DNA from 2 places in the Aminobacter sp. MDW-2 genome. Region 2 is predicted to be linked to the other one. Evidence: riboswitches for the same ligand, from Rfam matches in the RefSeq annotation. Region 2 holds a riboswitch; the other holds the start of a gene.
What was found. Region 2 has a riboswitch for thiamine pyrophosphate ahead of thiC (phosphomethylpyrimidine synthase ThiC). Riboswitches for the same ligand answer to the same signal wherever they lie in the genome.
Positions count from the first base shown of each region.

Region 1 (7,693 bases), 290 kb from region 2:
ACAACTTCGGCGACGCCGCAGCCAACAATGGCGATCCATTCGCCAACACGCGGCAGAAGCCGCGCAAGCGCATCAGCGGCGGCCTTATCGCAGCGGCACTTGCCGTGGTGGTGGTCGGCGCCGGCGGCTATGCGCTGTGGTCCAACCGCGATGCCTTTGTCGGCAGTGGCGGCGACACGGCGGCGGAAACGCCCCCGCCAACGAATGAAGCAGCCACTCCTCCGCCCGCCAATGGCGGCCAGGCAGCACAAGCGCCGGCAAGCGACGAGCCCGGCAAGTTCACCCAGCGCATGACCGCGGATGGCAAGGAGGTCGATCCTGGCCCGGCCAGCGGCAGCAACACCGTCGGCGAAGGCACCTCGGTTGCAGCACTGACCCAGCCGGCTCCGGCAACGCCACCGGCGACGCCCGAGACCGCGCCGGCAACCCCTGCCACGCCCGCGACACCCGCCGAGGGAACACCGGCGACGACAACGCCTGCGGCAGGCGAAAACGCACCCGTGGCCGTCGGCCAGAAGGCGATCTTCTACGAAGAGCGCACCAACGTCGCCCAAGGCTCGGCTGAGCCGGGTTCCGTCGTCTGGACGGTGGTACAGGAATCGCCCGGCGGCGACCTGCCGCCCGAGCCTGCCATCCGCGCCGAAGCGACAATCCCCGGCAAGGACATCCAGTTGCGCATGACCATCCGCCGCAACGCCGACAAGACGCTGCCGGCGAGCCATATCCTGGAAATGATCTTCCTGACGCCTCAGGGCTTTGACGGCGGCGGCATCGAGAACATCCTGCGCGTGGCGATGAAGAGCTCGGAACAGGACGCCGGCAATTCGCTGCTCGGCATTCCGGCCAAGATCGCCGACGGCTTCTTCCTCGTTGCGCTCAACGACACCAAGGCCGAGGTCGACGCCAATCTGAACCTCCTGCGTCGGCAGAGCTGGATCGACGTGCCGGTCGTCTACAAGTCGGGCCGCCGCGCGCTGTTCACGCTCGAAAAGGGCATCCCTGGCGACAAGGTGTTCGAAGACGCGATGAAGGCTTGGCAGGCCAAGGAAGCCGGCTGATCTGGAGCTTTCGCTGGCGCGGATGATCATCCTCCGCGTCAGTAGCCTTGGAACGGCGCGCCTGCAGGGCAACTATGACCGCCGCGTGCACGACGACCGAGACGTACCTTTCGGTCCTCGCGCGTCGTCTCACGCCAGAGATTCCAGCCGGCGGCTTAAAGTAGAAACCCCTGAAGTAAGATGTTAGGCTGAAGAACGCGTTCGGCCGCGTCCAGGCTGACGGATATGACCCAGCCGACGGAAAGCCGAACGCCTTCGGTACATCATGTGCGCTGCGACGACAGATCTTCCGCATCTCGGCGCTTCCGTCGCACTCACCGACGGCGGCCTCGAGACAACGTTGGTCTTCCTGGACGGGATGGACCTGCCGTGTTTCGCAGCGTTTCCACTGTTGCTCGATGCGGCCGGCTGCGACAGGCTCGACGGCTATTTCAGGCGCTACCTCGATATCGCCGAACAACACGACTTGAGTTTCGTGCTGGACACGCCGACATGGCGCGCCAATCCTGACTGGGGTGAGAAGCTCGGTTACTCCCGTACGGCACTTTCGGACATCAATCGTCGCGCCGTCGCCCAGGCGAAGGCGCTGCGGGCGCCCTATCTCGCCCGCGGCATGACGGTGCTTGTCAATGGCGTGGTCGGGCCGCGTGGCGATGGCTACCGCCCCGACATGAAGATGACGCCTGTCGAGGCCTCAGACTATCATCGCGACCAGGTCGTCGCATTCCGCGACGCCGGCGCCGACATGGTCAGCGCCGTGACCATGAACTATCCGGAGGAAGCTGTCGGCATAAGCTGTGCCGCCATGGGCGAGGGCCTGCCATCGGTGATCTCTTTCACGGTCGAGACCGACGGGCGGTTGCCGTCGGGAGAGAGCCTGGCGGAAGCGATCGAGATCGTCGATGACGAGACGGACGGCGCGCCCACCTACTTTATGATCAACTGCGCCCATCCCAGCCATTTCCAGAACGTGCTGGCGGACGCCGGCAGCTGGGTCCAGCGTATTGGCGGCGTGCGGGCAAACGCATCGACAAAAAGCCACGCCGAACTCGATGCCGCAACAGAGCTCGACCCCGGCGATCCTGACGATCTCGCCCGCCGCTATCGCGCAATGCGGGACGGCTTCGGCCACATCAAGGTTCTTGGCGGTTGCTGCGGCACCGACCATCGCCATATCGCGGCGATCTGTGAAGCCTGCCTTTAGGCCCCTGGCTAGCCTTCCAGTTCCTCGCGCAGCATCTCCAGCTCCAGCCATTCCTCTTCGAGAGCGGTCAGCGTCGCGCGCTCCTTGTCGAGCGCGGCTATGGTCTTCTGGAAGCCGTGCGGGTCGCGCTCGTAGAAGGCCGGATCGGCGATCTGGTTTTCCAGCCGCGAGATCGAAGCGGTCACCGCCTCCATCTTCTTGGGCAGGCTTTCGAGCGCGAACTTCTGCTTGAACGACAGCTTTTTCGACGCGGCCTTGGGCGCTTCGGCCTCACTGCGGCCGGCTGAGGCCTGACCACTGGCCGCCTTGCGCGACTTGCGGTCATCGAGCTTGGTGCCTCCGCGCTGGGCCAGCATGTCGGCGTAGCCGCCGGCATACTCGATCCAGCGGCCCTCGCCGTCGGGCGCGATGATGCTGGTGACGGTGCGGTCAAGGAAATCGCGGTCGTGACTGACCAGGATGACGGTGCCGGCGAAACCGGCGACCAGTTCCTGAAGCAGTTCCAGCGTCTCCATGTCGAGATCGTTGGTCGGTTCGTCGAGCACCAGAAGGTTTGCCGGACGCGCCAGCACGCGCGCCAGGATCAGCCGGGCACGTTCGCCGCCGGAGAGTTCGCGCACCGGCGTCCGCGCCTGCTCGGGCTTAAACAGGAAGTCCTTCATGTAGGAGACGACGTGGCGCTGCTCGCCATTTATGACGAGGTTTTCGCCACGGCCATCGGTCAGGTAGCTCGACAGCGTCTCGTTCGGATCGACCGCCTCGCGCTTCTGGTCGAGGGTGGCGATCTCCAGATTGACGCCAAGCCGCACGCTGCCGGCATCGGGCTCCATCTCGCCGGTCAGCATCTTGAGCAAGGTCGTCTTGCCGGCGCCATTGGGGCCGACGAGACCGACGCGATCACCGCGCTGGATGCGGGTCGAGAAACCCTTGACGACTGAAAGCTCGCCAAAGCTCTTGTCGATGTTCTTGGCCTCGATGATAAGCTTGCCGGATTCTGCCGCCTCGCTCGCAACCATGGTTGCCACGCCCTCGGCACCGCGATGGCTGCGGAACGTCTGGCGCATCGTCTGCAGCTCGCCGAGACGGCGCATGTTGCGCTTGCGCCGCGCCGTCACGCCATAGCGCAGCCAATGCTCCTCGCGCACGATCTGACGGCCTAACTTGTGCTGCTCGCGCTCCTCTTCCTCCAGGATCTGGTCCCGCCATTCCTCGAAATGGGCAAAGCCGCGGTCGAGCCGGCGCGTCTGGCCGCGATCGAGCCAGACGGTGTTGCGGCTGACGCGCTCGAGGAAACGGCGGTCGTGCGAGATCAGGATCAGCGCCGAGGAGGTGCGGATCAGTTCCTCTTCCAGCCATTCGATGACCGAGAGGTCGAGATGGTTGGTCGGCTCGTCGAGCAGCAGGATGTCGGGCTCGGGCGCCATGACGCGGGCAAGTGCTGCGCGGCGCGCCTCGCCGCCCGACAGGTCGGCCGGAGGCTCCTCGCCGGTCAGGCCGAGATGGTCGAGCAGATAGGTGGCGCGATGCGGATCGTCAGCAGGTCCGAGCCCGGCTTCGACATAGGCGCGGACAGAGGCGAAGCCGTCCATGTCGGGCATCTGCGGCAAGTAGCGGATGGTTGCCGTCGGCTGGCGGAACACCACGCCGTCCTGCGGCTCGATCATGCCCGCCGCGATCTTGAGCAGCGTCGACTTGCCCGAGCCGTTGCGGCCGACAAGCGCGATCTTGTCGCCGGCAGCGGCCGTCAGTGCGGCGCCATCGAGCAGCGGCGTGCCGCCAAAGGTCAGACGGATGCCGTCGAGATTGAGAAGCGGAGGCGCCATGTTTCAGAAATCCGAGGCAGGAAAGGGATGAGCGAGGAGTAGGGCACGGCCGCTGCCGAGCGAAATCCGCAACGGACCCCGCACTTCATTGGAAAGGGTCAGCGACGAACCGAACGGCACGTCGACATTGTCGAGCGGCCACTTGGCGCCCTGTTCGGACAGCCCGGTCAGCTCGGAGAAGGCGAGCACCGAAAACAGCATGCCGTCTTCATAGTCGAAGCCTGCGCTGCCGGGCAGGAGCGGCAAAGCCTCCTGGCGCCCGCTGCTCAGCAGCACCTCGATGCCGGCTTCGGCAAGCCTGAGCGCAAGGGCGAAATGAAGGAAGGCGTGGTCGGCGCGGGCGCCGCCGAAGGCGCCGACAAGCACCAGCGAGGTCGCGCCGAGCCGAAGCGCGGCATCGATGGCCAGTTCACCGTCGGTCCTGTCCTTTTCGGCCGGAAAGGTCGCCCGCGGCAGGTCGGCAAAACGCGGGTCGAGATCTACCGGCACGGAATCGAAGTCGCCGAGCCACAGTTCCGGCATCAGCCCGAGCGTGGCGGCATGGCGGATACCGGCATCTGCCGCAATCACCCTGCTGCCCGCCACCTGGCGGTCGAGGCGCGGGGTGCGGAAAAGCTCGCCGCCGAGAAGTATGGTGAACCGGGTCATGGCATGCGCATTACCAGCCCGGCAGCCGAAACGGAAGGCCGCGACGCGGTCGGTGGCCGGCAAACTACCGCTTGCGTGGCCTGATGCGCGAGCCTATTTGTTGAACCGCTCTAACGGGGTGCCGGTCGCGCAATTGCGTGCCGGCTGAGAGGCATAGGGAACCGTCCCGGCCAACCCGCTGAACCTGATCCGGTTTGTACCGGCGGAGGGATTAGATGCTTCGGACGCCCGGCGCTTCAAATTCCCTTTCAACACCTATGAAGGAGGCGCCGATGCGCTCGTTGATCCTGTCCATGACTTCCGCCCTGGCGCTGGCCACGGTTGCTTTCCCTGCCGCTGCCGAAGGCAAGCTTACCGTCTACACCTATGAAAGCTTCACCTCCGAGTGGGGCCCCGGCCCGCAGGTCAAGAAGGCCTTCGAAGCCGACTGCGCCTGCACTGTCGACTTCGTCTCGGTCGCCGATGGCGTAGCACTGCTCAACCGCGTCAAGCTCGAAGGTGCATCGACCAAGGCCGACATCGTGCTTGGCCTCGACACCAACCTGACAGCCGAAGCCAAGGCCACCGGCCTGTTTGCGCCGCATGGTGCCGCCGGCGCCGACGTCAAGGTTCCGGGTGACTGGAAGGACGACACCTTCGTTCCCTACGACTACGGCTACTTCGCCGTCGTCTATGACACCGAGACGCTGAAGAACCCGCCGAAAAGCCTGAAGGAACTTGTCGAGGGCAATCCGGAAGAAAAGATCGCGATCCAGGATCCGCGCACCTCGACGCCGGGCCTCGGCCTGCTGCTCTGGGTCAAGTCGGTCTATGGCGACAAGGCGCCGGAAGCCTGGGCCAAGCTCAAGGGCCGCGTGCTGACCGTCACCCCGGGCTGGAGCGAGGCCTATGGCCTGTTCACCAAGGGCGAGGCGCCGATGGTGCTGTCCTACACCACCTCGCCAGCCTACCACATGGTCGCCGAGAACACCGAGCGTTACCAGGCGGCGTCCTTCGAGGAAGGCCACTACCTGCAGATCGAGGTCGCCGGCATCACCACGACCGGCGCCAAGAACCCGCTGGCCGAAAAGTTCATGGCCTTCATGACCAGCCCAGGCTTCCAGGACGCCGTACCCGAAACCAACTGGATGCTGCCCGCCGGCAAGACCGACAAGCCGCTCAACCCTGCCTTCGACAAGCTGGTGAAGCCGACCAAGACGCTGATCTTCAGCGCCGACGAGGTGGCTGCCAACCGCAAGGCCTGGGTCGACGAGTGGCTCGGCGTGATGAGCAAGTAAGGCTCTGTCGACCTGCCATGGTTGCGCTTGAACATCCCCTTCTGGCCTGCCGGCCATCTCCCCCGCAAGGGGGGAGATTGGTAGTGGAATGGCTCTCGCCAACCCCAGAGGTTGCCGGTGGTGCGTGGGCATCCAAGCCGCTGATCTCCCCCCTTGCGGGGGAGATGGCCGGCAGGCCAGAGGGGGGTGGGACAGAGCGCGACCCATCGCGGCTGCCGCACCTGCGCCTAGCCAATCGCGGCCCTGCATGTCGGTGAGCCGTACAGACCCCCGCATCGCCGCCGGCATCATCGCGCTGGCGGCCATCGGCATCCTGATCGGCGGCGCATTTGCCGGTCTTGGCATCGAGGCCGCACGCAATCCACAAGGTGCTGCCGACGCCTTCGATTCCTATCTCTTCCGCATTGCCCGTTTCACCCTGTGGCAGGCGCTGCTGTCGACCTTGCTGTCGGTTGTGCCGGCGATCTTCGTTGCCCGAGCGCTCGCACGGCATCCCGCCTTTCCCGGCCGCGCGCTGATCCTGCGCCTGTTTGCCGTTCCCCTCGCCTTGCCGGCGATCGTCGCAGCCCTTGGCATCCTGTCGCTCTACGGCCGCGCCGGCTATTTCGCTGAACCGCTGGCGGCGCTGACCGGCGGCACCTGGCCCGGCATCTATGGGCTGTCCGGCATTCTCGTTGCCCATGTCTTCTTCAACCTGCCGCTGGCGACGCGGCTGATTCTGGAGGCGCTGCAGACGGTGCCGGCGGACCAGTGGCGGCTGGCGAGCCAGCTCGGCATGGGCGCACGGTCGAGCTTCCGCATGATCGAATGGCCGGCAATCCGAGCAGCCTTGCCCGGCATTGCGGGCCTCGTTTTCATGCTGTGCATCACCTCCTTCACCATCGTGCTGACGCTCGGCGGCGGCCCGGCCGCAACAACGCTTGAGGTTGCGATCTATCAGGCGTTGCGCTTCGACTTCGACCCCGCGCGCGCAGTCGCCCTGACCCTGCTGCAGATCGCGCTCACGGCAGTTGTGGTTCTGGCGCTGATGCGGCTCGGTGCCAACACGACCGGCGACGCCAATCTGCCGGTGGCCCAGCGCAACTACATCAAGGCAAAGACCGGCGAGAAGGCGCTCAACACCGCCATCATCGTTGTGGCGCTCGTCTTCGTCGGCGGGCCGATGCTGGCGACAATCGTCTCCGGGCTTGAGGCCAATCTCGGCCGCCTCGCCGGCGAAGCGGCGGTGCAGCGTGCGACACTGACCAGCATCGTGCTTGCGACGCTGTCGGCAACACTCGCAACCATGCTTGCGCTGTCCCTCGTCATGGCGCGCCGGGCACTGGCCGGCAGCAGGACAGGCGGCGAAAAGACATTGCTCGAACGCTTCACCGACACCGGCGCCGGCTTCGTATTGGTGGTGCCGCCGATCGTCATCGGTGCCGGCTGGTTCGTGCTGGTGCGGCAGTCGGTCGAGGTGTTTTCGCTGGCGCCATTCATGGTCGTCACCGTCAACGCCGTTATGGCCATGCCATTTGCCGTCCGCGCCGTCCGCCCTGCCTATGACGCGGCCAGCGAACGTCACGAAAGGCTGTGCGCCCAGCTCGGCATCTCAGGCTGGAACAGGCTGCGGTTGATCGACTGGCCGGTGCTCAAGCGCCCGCTTGCAACGGCATTCTCCTTTGCCATGGCGCTGTCGCTCGG
Region 1 covers NZ_CP060197.1:1,594,860-1,602,552, reverse strand. The annotation lists gene H5P29_RS07770 (hypothetical protein) at 1-1,058, shown strand, start outside; gene H5P29_RS07765 (homocysteine S-methyltransferase family protein) at 1,324-2,262, shown strand; gene H5P29_RS07760 (ABC-F family ATP-binding cassette domain-containing protein) at 2,271-4,085, opposite strand; gene H5P29_RS07755 (thiamine diphosphokinase) at 4,089-4,733, opposite strand; TPP riboswitch at 4,838-4,961, shown strand; gene thiB (thiamine ABC transporter substrate binding subunit) at 5,006-6,010, shown strand; gene thiP (thiamine/thiamine pyrophosphate ABC transporter permease) at 6,258-7,693, shown strand, end outside.
Region 1: linked by a shared signal. The riboswitch ahead of thiB (thiamine ABC transporter substrate binding subunit) and the one ahead of thiC (phosphomethylpyrimidine synthase ThiC) in region 2 are both predicted to bind thiamine pyrophosphate.

Region 2 (7,693 bases):
GGCAGTCCGCCGCGCGGAGGCTGCACATTTTCGCGGTTTCAAGGGGTGAATCAGTTCAGGTGACAAGTCTGCGGCGCCATCTCTTGGATGGGGCCGTCCCCGAACGTACTAGGCACTGGTCGTCCAGTGCGTGGGCTTGTTAGCCCAGCTCAGCTGATTGGGCAAGGCTGGAGGGGACGCGGCGCAAGGCCGCGTCCAAATCGGGATAGGGCATCAGATGTGCAGCGCGTGGCCGAGCGTGCGTAGTGCTGCCTCGAGGAAGGCTTCGCCCTGGGTCGGGTGGGCATGGATGGTGCCGGCGATATCTTCCAGCCTGGCCCCCATCTCGATCGCCAGGCTGAAGGCCGAGGACAGCTCCGAGACACCGGTGCCGACGGCCTGGATGCCGAGCACCAGATGGTTGTCGGCACGCGCAACGATGCGCACGAACCCGTCTTCGCCGAGCAAGGTCATCGCCCGGCCATTGGCCGAGAACGGGAATGACGACGACTTGATCTCGATGCCGAGCGCCTTGGCCTCGTCGGGTGAAAGGCCCGCGGTGACGACCTCCGGATCGGTGAAGCAGACGGCGGGGATCGAACGCTTGTCCCAGCTGCGCTTGTGGCCGGCGACGATCTCGGCGACCATTTCGCCCTGGGCCATGGCGCGGTGCGCCAGCATCGGCTCGCCGGTGACGTCGCCGATGGCATAGATGCCGCGCATCGAGGTGCGGCACTGCTCGTCGATGCGGATGAAACGGCCGTCGCGGTCGAGGTCGATCTCTTCGAGGCCCCAGCCTTCGACCAGCGGCTTGCGCCCGACAGTCACCAGCACCTTGTCGGCCGCAATCTTCTGCTCGCTGCCGTCGGCGGCTTCGACCAGAAGCGCATCGCCCTTGGCGGAAAGCCCCTTGGCCTTGGCACCGGTCAGCACCTTGACGCCGAGCGCTTCGAGCCTTTTGGCGACGGGCCGGGTCAGCTCGGCATCATATTGCGGCAGGATGCGCGGCAAGGCTTCGACGACCGTCACCTTGGCGCCGAGCTTGGCAAAGGCTGTGCCAAGCTCAAGGCCGATGTAACCGCCGCCGACGACGGCGAGCGCTTGCGGCACCTGCTTGAGTGCCAGCGCCCCGGTCGACGAGATCACCGCACCGCCGAAGGGCAGGAACGGCAATTCGACAGGCACCGAGCCGGTGGCGATGACGATGGTTTCGGCGCGGATCACCTGCAGGCCGGTTTCGGTGTCGACCTCGACGGTCTTGCCGTCGCGGAAGCGCGCCCAGCCCTGCACCGACTTGACCCGGGCCTTCTTGAGCAGGCCGGCAACGCCTGTGGTCAGGCGGCCGACGATGCGGTCTTTCCAGGCAACCGTCCTGGCGAGATCGAGTGCCGGCGCCGACAGGGAGATGCCGAGCGGGCTTGTGCCCGCCGCCATCTCCGAGACCTTCAGATATTCGTCGGCGGCATGGATCATCGCCTTGGAGGGGATGCAGCCGACATTGAGGCAGGTGCCACCGGGCTTGACCGCTTCGACGATGACGGTGTCGATGCCGAGCTGGCCAGCGCGGATGGCGCAGATATAGCCGCCGGGTCCGGCACCGATGATCAGAAGCTTGCAGGAGATTTCCTTCACAGCCTCAGCCCTCCACGAAGATCATTGCCGGCGCTTCGAGCAGCGCCTTGATGCGCTGGACGAAGACCGCTGCGTCCCAGCCGTCGATGACGCGATGGTCGAAGCTGGAGGACAGGTTCATCATCTTGCGCGGCACGAACTGGGTGCCGTCCCACATCGGCCGGATCATGATCTTGTTGACGCCGACGACCGCCACTTCCGGGTAGTTGATAACGGGCGTGGTGGCGACGCCGCCCATCGCACCGAGCGAGGTGATGGTGATGGTCGAGCCGGTCAGCTCCTCGCGCGTTGCCGTGCCAGCCTTGGCGGCCTCGGCAAGACGGTTGACCTCGGCGGCACAATCCCAGAGGTCGCGCGCCTCGGCGTGCTTGACCACAGGCACCATCAGCCCGCCCGGCGTCTGGGCGGCCATGCCGATATGCACGCCGGCATGGCGATGGATGATGCCGGCGTCGTCGTCATAAACGGCGTTGAGCTGCGGCTGCTCGCCGACGGCCTTGACCAGCGCCCGCATCAGGAACGGCAGGATGGTCAGCTTGGCGCGCTCGGGCTTCTTCGAAGCGTTGAGCTTGGCGCGCAGCTCCTCGAGTGCCGTGACGTCGACCTCCTCGACATAGGTGATGTGCGGGATGCGCGACTTGGCCAGCGCCATCTTCTCGGCGATGCGCCGGCGCAGGCCGATGACCTTGACCTCCTCGACGCCGGTCTTTTCCTGGAGGCCCGCGACGACGACGGCAGCACCACGGGCGGCGAACGCATCGAGATCCTCGTGGGTGACGCGACCGGCGGGACCGGTACCCGGCACCTGGCGCAGGTCGATGCCTGCCTCCCTGGCGCGTAGCCTGACGGCAGGAGAGGCGAGCGGACGCTCGCCTTCGGGACGCGGCAGGCCGACCGTTGTCGCACGTGGCACAGGCTTGAGCGCTGCCGTGGTAGCGGTAGGCTTCGGGGTGGCTGGCGTTTTTTCTTCTTCTTTCTTAGCCGGCTCAGCAGAGGCTTTGGCAGCTTCTGGCGCCTTGGCCTCCGGCTTGGATTCGGCGGCCGGCTCTGCGGTCGACGGCGCATCGCCGGCGACCTTTATCCTGACAATCGGCGAGCCGACCGGAACCGTGTCGCCGATCTCGGCGCCGAGCCAGACAATTTCGCCGTCGACCGGCGACGGGATCTCGACCGTCGCCTTATCGGTCATGACGGCGGCAAGCACCGCGTCCTCGCGCACGAGGTCGCCGATCTTGACGTGCCATTCGACAAGCTCAGCCTCGGCCACGCCTTCGCCAACATCGGGAAGCTTGATGACATGTTCGCCCATGCTCAGGCCTCCATCGTTTCGATCAAAGCTTCGCCGACACGCTTGGGGCCGGGGAAGTAGTCCCATTCCTGGGCATGCGGATAGGGCGTGTCCCAACCGGTAACGCGGGCGACGGGTGCTTCGAGATGGTAGAAGCAGTTTTCCTGTACCAGCGACACGAGCTCGGCGCCGAAGCCGGAGGTTAGCGTCGCCTCATGCACCACCACGCAGCGGCGGGTTTTCTTGACCGAGGCGACGATGGTCTCGAGATCGAGCGGCAAAAGCGTCCGGAGGTCGATGACCTCGGCATCGATACCTGTCTCCTCGGCCGCCGCCTGGGCGACATAGACCATGGTGCCATAAGCGAGAACGGTGACGGCGGAACCCGGCCGGCGGATCTCTGCCTTGCCGAGCGGGGTGGTGTAGTGTCCATCAGGCACCTCGCCCAACTCATGCTTCGACCATGCCGTGACGGGACGGTCGTGATGGCCATCGAAGGGGCCGTTGTACAATCGTTTCGGCTCCAGAAAGATCACCGGATCCGGGTCTTCGATCGAGGCGATCAGCAGGCCCTTGGCGTCGAGCGGATTGGACGGCACGACCACCTTGAGGCCGGAAACATGGGTGAACAGCGCTTCAGGGCTCTGGCTGTGGGTCTGGCCGCCGAAGATGCCGCCGCCAGTGGGCATGCGGATGACGATCGGACAGGTGAACTCGCCATTGGAGCGGTATCGCAACCGTGCCGCTTCCGAAACGATCTGGTCATATGCTGGATAGACGTAGTCGGCGAACTGGATTTCGATACATGGCTTGAGGCCATAGGCAGCCATGCCGACGGCGGCGCCGACGATGCCAAGTTCGCTGATCGGCGCGTCGAAACAGCGCTCCCGACCGTATTTCTGCTGAAGACCCTGGGTGCAGCGGAAGACGCCACCGAAATAGCCGACGTCCTCGCCGAAAACGACGACGTTGTCATCGCGGCCCATGGCGACATCCATGGCGCTGCGGATGGCCTCGATCATTGTCATGCGCGGCATCGGCTACACTCCCGCCTTCTGGCGCTGGCGACGGAGATGCGGCGGCATCTCGGCATAGACGCCCTCGAACATGTCACGCGTCGACGGCTTGCCGCCGGCATGCAGCGTGCCGTGGCTCTCGGCTTCCTTCTGCGCCGTGATCACCGCCTCGAGGATTTCCGCCTCGGTCTGCTTGTGGCGCTCGTCCGACCATAGGCCACGCTTGATCAGGTGGTTCTTCAGCCGGATCACCGGGTCACCCAGCGGCCAGGCATCGGACTCTGTCTTGGGCCGGTAAGCGGATGGATCATCTGACGTGGAATGTGCGCCGACACGGTAGGTGACATATTCGACCAGCGTCGGCCCGAGATTGAGCCTGGCCCGCTCCGTCGCCCATTTCGCCACCGCATGGACAGCGAGATAGTCGTTGCCGTCGACACGCAAGGCCGCGATGCCAAACCCAAGCCCACGCGCCGCAAACGTGCCGGAGCCGCCGCGGGCGATGCCCTGGAAGGTCGAGATCGCCCACTGGTTGTTGACGATGTTGAGGACGACGGGCGCCTTGTAGGTCGAGGCGAAGACAAGTGCGGCGTGGAAGTCGCTCTCGGCGGTGGCGCCGTCACCGACCCAGCCGACAGCGATCTTGGTGTCCCCCTTGATGGCGGATGCCATCGCCCAGCCAACCGCCTGGATATACTGGGTGGTCAGGTTGCCGGAAATCGAGAAGAAACCGTGATCCTTGGCCGAATACATGATCGGCAGCTGGCGGCCCTTCAGCGGATCCATCTCGTTGGAATAGATCTGGTTCATCATGTCGACCATCGGATAGCCGCCGGCGATCAGCAGGCCGGCCTGGCGATAGGTCGGGAAGTTCATGTCGCCCTGAACGAGCGCCTTGCGGAAGGCGCAGCTAACCGCCTCCTCGCCCATATGCTGCATGTAGAAAGAGGTCTTGCCCTGGCGCTGCGCCATCTGCATGCGCGCGTCGAAGGAGCGCAGCGTCATCATGTGGCGCAGCCCTTCGATCTGCTCCTCGTCGGTCAGCGTACCGGCCCATGGACCTACGGCATCGCCTTCGCGATTGAGCACGCGGATGATCGAATAAGCCAGGTCGCGGATCGTCCTGGGATCGACGTCGACCGGCGGCCTGTCGACCGAACCCGCCTTGGGGATCGGCACATTGGAGAAGTCGGGGGTGCCGCCCGGGCGCACTTCCGGCTCGGGCACATGGAACTTCAGCGGCGCGGGATTGTCCGTCACGGATGCTCCTCCTGTCGCGTGCGCAGGCCAATTGGTCCTCCCTGCGCGGCAGACAATTTATGTCAGTAACGCTGACCTATTATCCGATCGTCTTCGAAACCGCAATGGGTCTCGATGCTCCCGACTTTGGCATTCTCTCGGCCTCGGCGAAAGGCCGTTGACACGACGCCGGTTCCGCCTCCATGCTTAGGGTTCACCAGGGGGGTCCCGACAAGGGGCTGAGATTCTGCTGGCTCGCGCAGCGCAGTGACCCGTTGAACCTGATCCAGTTCATACTGGCGTAGGGACGGTGCGAGGCGCAGCAGGCCGGATATCCGGCTCAGGCATTCGGGCTCATTCTTGCCCGAAGTCCCCAGGCAAAACCTCTCCTCCTTCTCATCGCATGGACTGGGTCTCCAACCAGGAGGCTCACTCATGAATGCCCACACCCCATCAGTCACCGTTGGCGAACTTCCCGCGTCGCGGAAGGTCTACAAGCCAGGCAAGCTACATCCCGACATCCGTGTGCCGATGCGCGAGATCTCGCTTCATCCGAGCGCCGGCGAGCCGCCGGTCACCGTCTATGATTCGTCAGGCCCCTACACCGACACGTCGGTGACAACAGACATCGAGCGCGGCCTGCCGCGGCTGCGCGAAGACTGGATCATCGCCCGCGGCGACGTCGAGCGTTATGCAGGCCGCGCGGTCAAGGCTGAGGACAATGGCTTCGTCTCCGGCGAAAGGCTGACGCCGGAATTCCCGGTTCGCAACGCCCCGCTGCGTGCCACCGGCGGCCGCGCCGTCACCCAGCTTGCTTATGCCCGCGCCGGCATCGTCACGCCCGAAATGGAATTCGTCGCCATCCGCGAGAACCTCGGCCGCGAGCAGATCCGGGCCAAGCTTCAACGCGACGGCGAGAGCTTCGGCGCCGTCATTCCCGATTTCGTCACCCCGGAATTCGTCCGCGACGAGGTCGCTCGCGGCCGCGCCATCATCCCCTCCAACATCAACCACCCCGAGAGCGAGCCGATGATCATCGGCCGCAATTTCCTGGTCAAGATCAACGCCAATATCGGCAATTCCGCCGTCACCTCGTCGATGGCCGAGGAGGTCGAGAAGATGGTGTGGGCGACGCGCTGGGGCGGCGACACGGTGATGGACTTGTCGACCGGTCGCAACATCCACAACATCCGTGACTGGATCATCCGCAACGCGCCGGTGCCGATCGGCACGGTGCCGCTCTACCAGGCGCTGGAGAAGGTCGGAGGCATCGCCGAGGACCTGACCTGGGAGGTGTTCCGCGACACGCTCATCGAGCAGGCCGAGCAGGGCGTCGACTATTTCACCATCCATGCCGGCGTGCGGCTCGCCTACATCCACCTGACAGTTGACCGCGTCACCGGCATCGTCTCGCGCGGCGGCTCGATCATGGCCAAATGGTGCCTGCATCACCACAAGGAGAGCTTCCTCTACGAGCATTTCGAGGAGATCTGCGACATCTGCCGAACCTATGACGTCGCCTTTTCGCTCGGCGACGGCCTGCGCCCAGGTTCGATTGCAGACGCCAACGATGCCGCCCAGTTCGCCGAACTGGAGACGCTGGGCGAACTTACCAAGATCGCCTGGGCCAAGGACTGCCAGGTGATGATCGAGGGCCCCGGCCACGTGCCGATGCACAAGATCAAGGAAAACATGGACAAGCAGCTCGAGGTCTGCGGCGAAGCGCCCTTCTACACGCTTGGGCCTTTGACCACCGACATCGCGCCCGGCTACGACCACATCACCTCTGGCATCGGCGCTGCAATGATCGGCTGGTTCGGCACGGCCATGCTCTGCTACGTCACGCCCAAGGAGCATCTTGGCCTGCCCGACCGCGACGACGTCAAGGTGGGCGTTATCACCTACAAGATCGCAGCACACGCCGCCGACCTCGCCAAAGGTCATCCGGCCGCCAAGGTCAGGGACGACGCGCTGTCGCGGGCACGCTTCGAGTTCCGCTGGGAGGACCAGTTCAACCTGTCGCTCGACCCGGAGACGGCGCGTTCCTACCACGACCAGACCTTGCCCAAGGAAGCACACAAGGTGGCGCATTTCTGCTCCATGTGCGGCCCGAAATTCTGCTCGATGCGGATCTCCCACGACATCCGCGCCGAGGCGCAGAAGGAAGGGCTGGCAGCGATGGCGGCGAAGTACCGCGACGGCGGCGACCTCTACATGCCGGTGGAAAGCGCCGAACCCGCGGAGACGGCAGGCCAGCCATGAAGGTGCTGATCCGTGGCGCGGGCGTCGCCGGGTTGACGCTCGCGCATGAGCTGGCCACGCGCGGCGCAAGCGTGACCGTGGTCGACATCAGAAGGCAGATCGCCGGCAATGCCTCATGGCAGGCCGGCGGCATGCTGGCGCCCTGGTGCGAACGCGAGAGTGCCGAAGAGACGGTGCTTTCGCTCGGACGCGGTGCCGCCGACTGGTGGTCCGCCGCCCTGCCCGGGCATGTCATGCGCAACGGTACGCTGGTCGTGGCTCCGGCCCGGGACGCGGG
Region 2 covers NZ_CP060197.1:1,880,289-1,887,981, reverse strand. The annotation lists gene lpdA (dihydrolipoyl dehydrogenase) at 214-1,611, opposite strand; gene H5P29_RS09240 (dihydrolipoamide acetyltransferase family protein) at 1,616-2,920, opposite strand; gene H5P29_RS09235 (alpha-ketoacid dehydrogenase subunit beta) at 2,923-3,936, opposite strand; gene H5P29_RS09230 (3-methyl-2-oxobutanoate dehydrogenase (2-methylpropanoyl-transferring) subunit alpha) at 3,940-5,175, opposite strand; TPP riboswitch at 5,364-5,480, shown strand; gene thiC (phosphomethylpyrimidine synthase ThiC) at 5,590-7,416, shown strand; gene thiO (glycine oxidase ThiO) at 7,413-7,693, shown strand, end outside.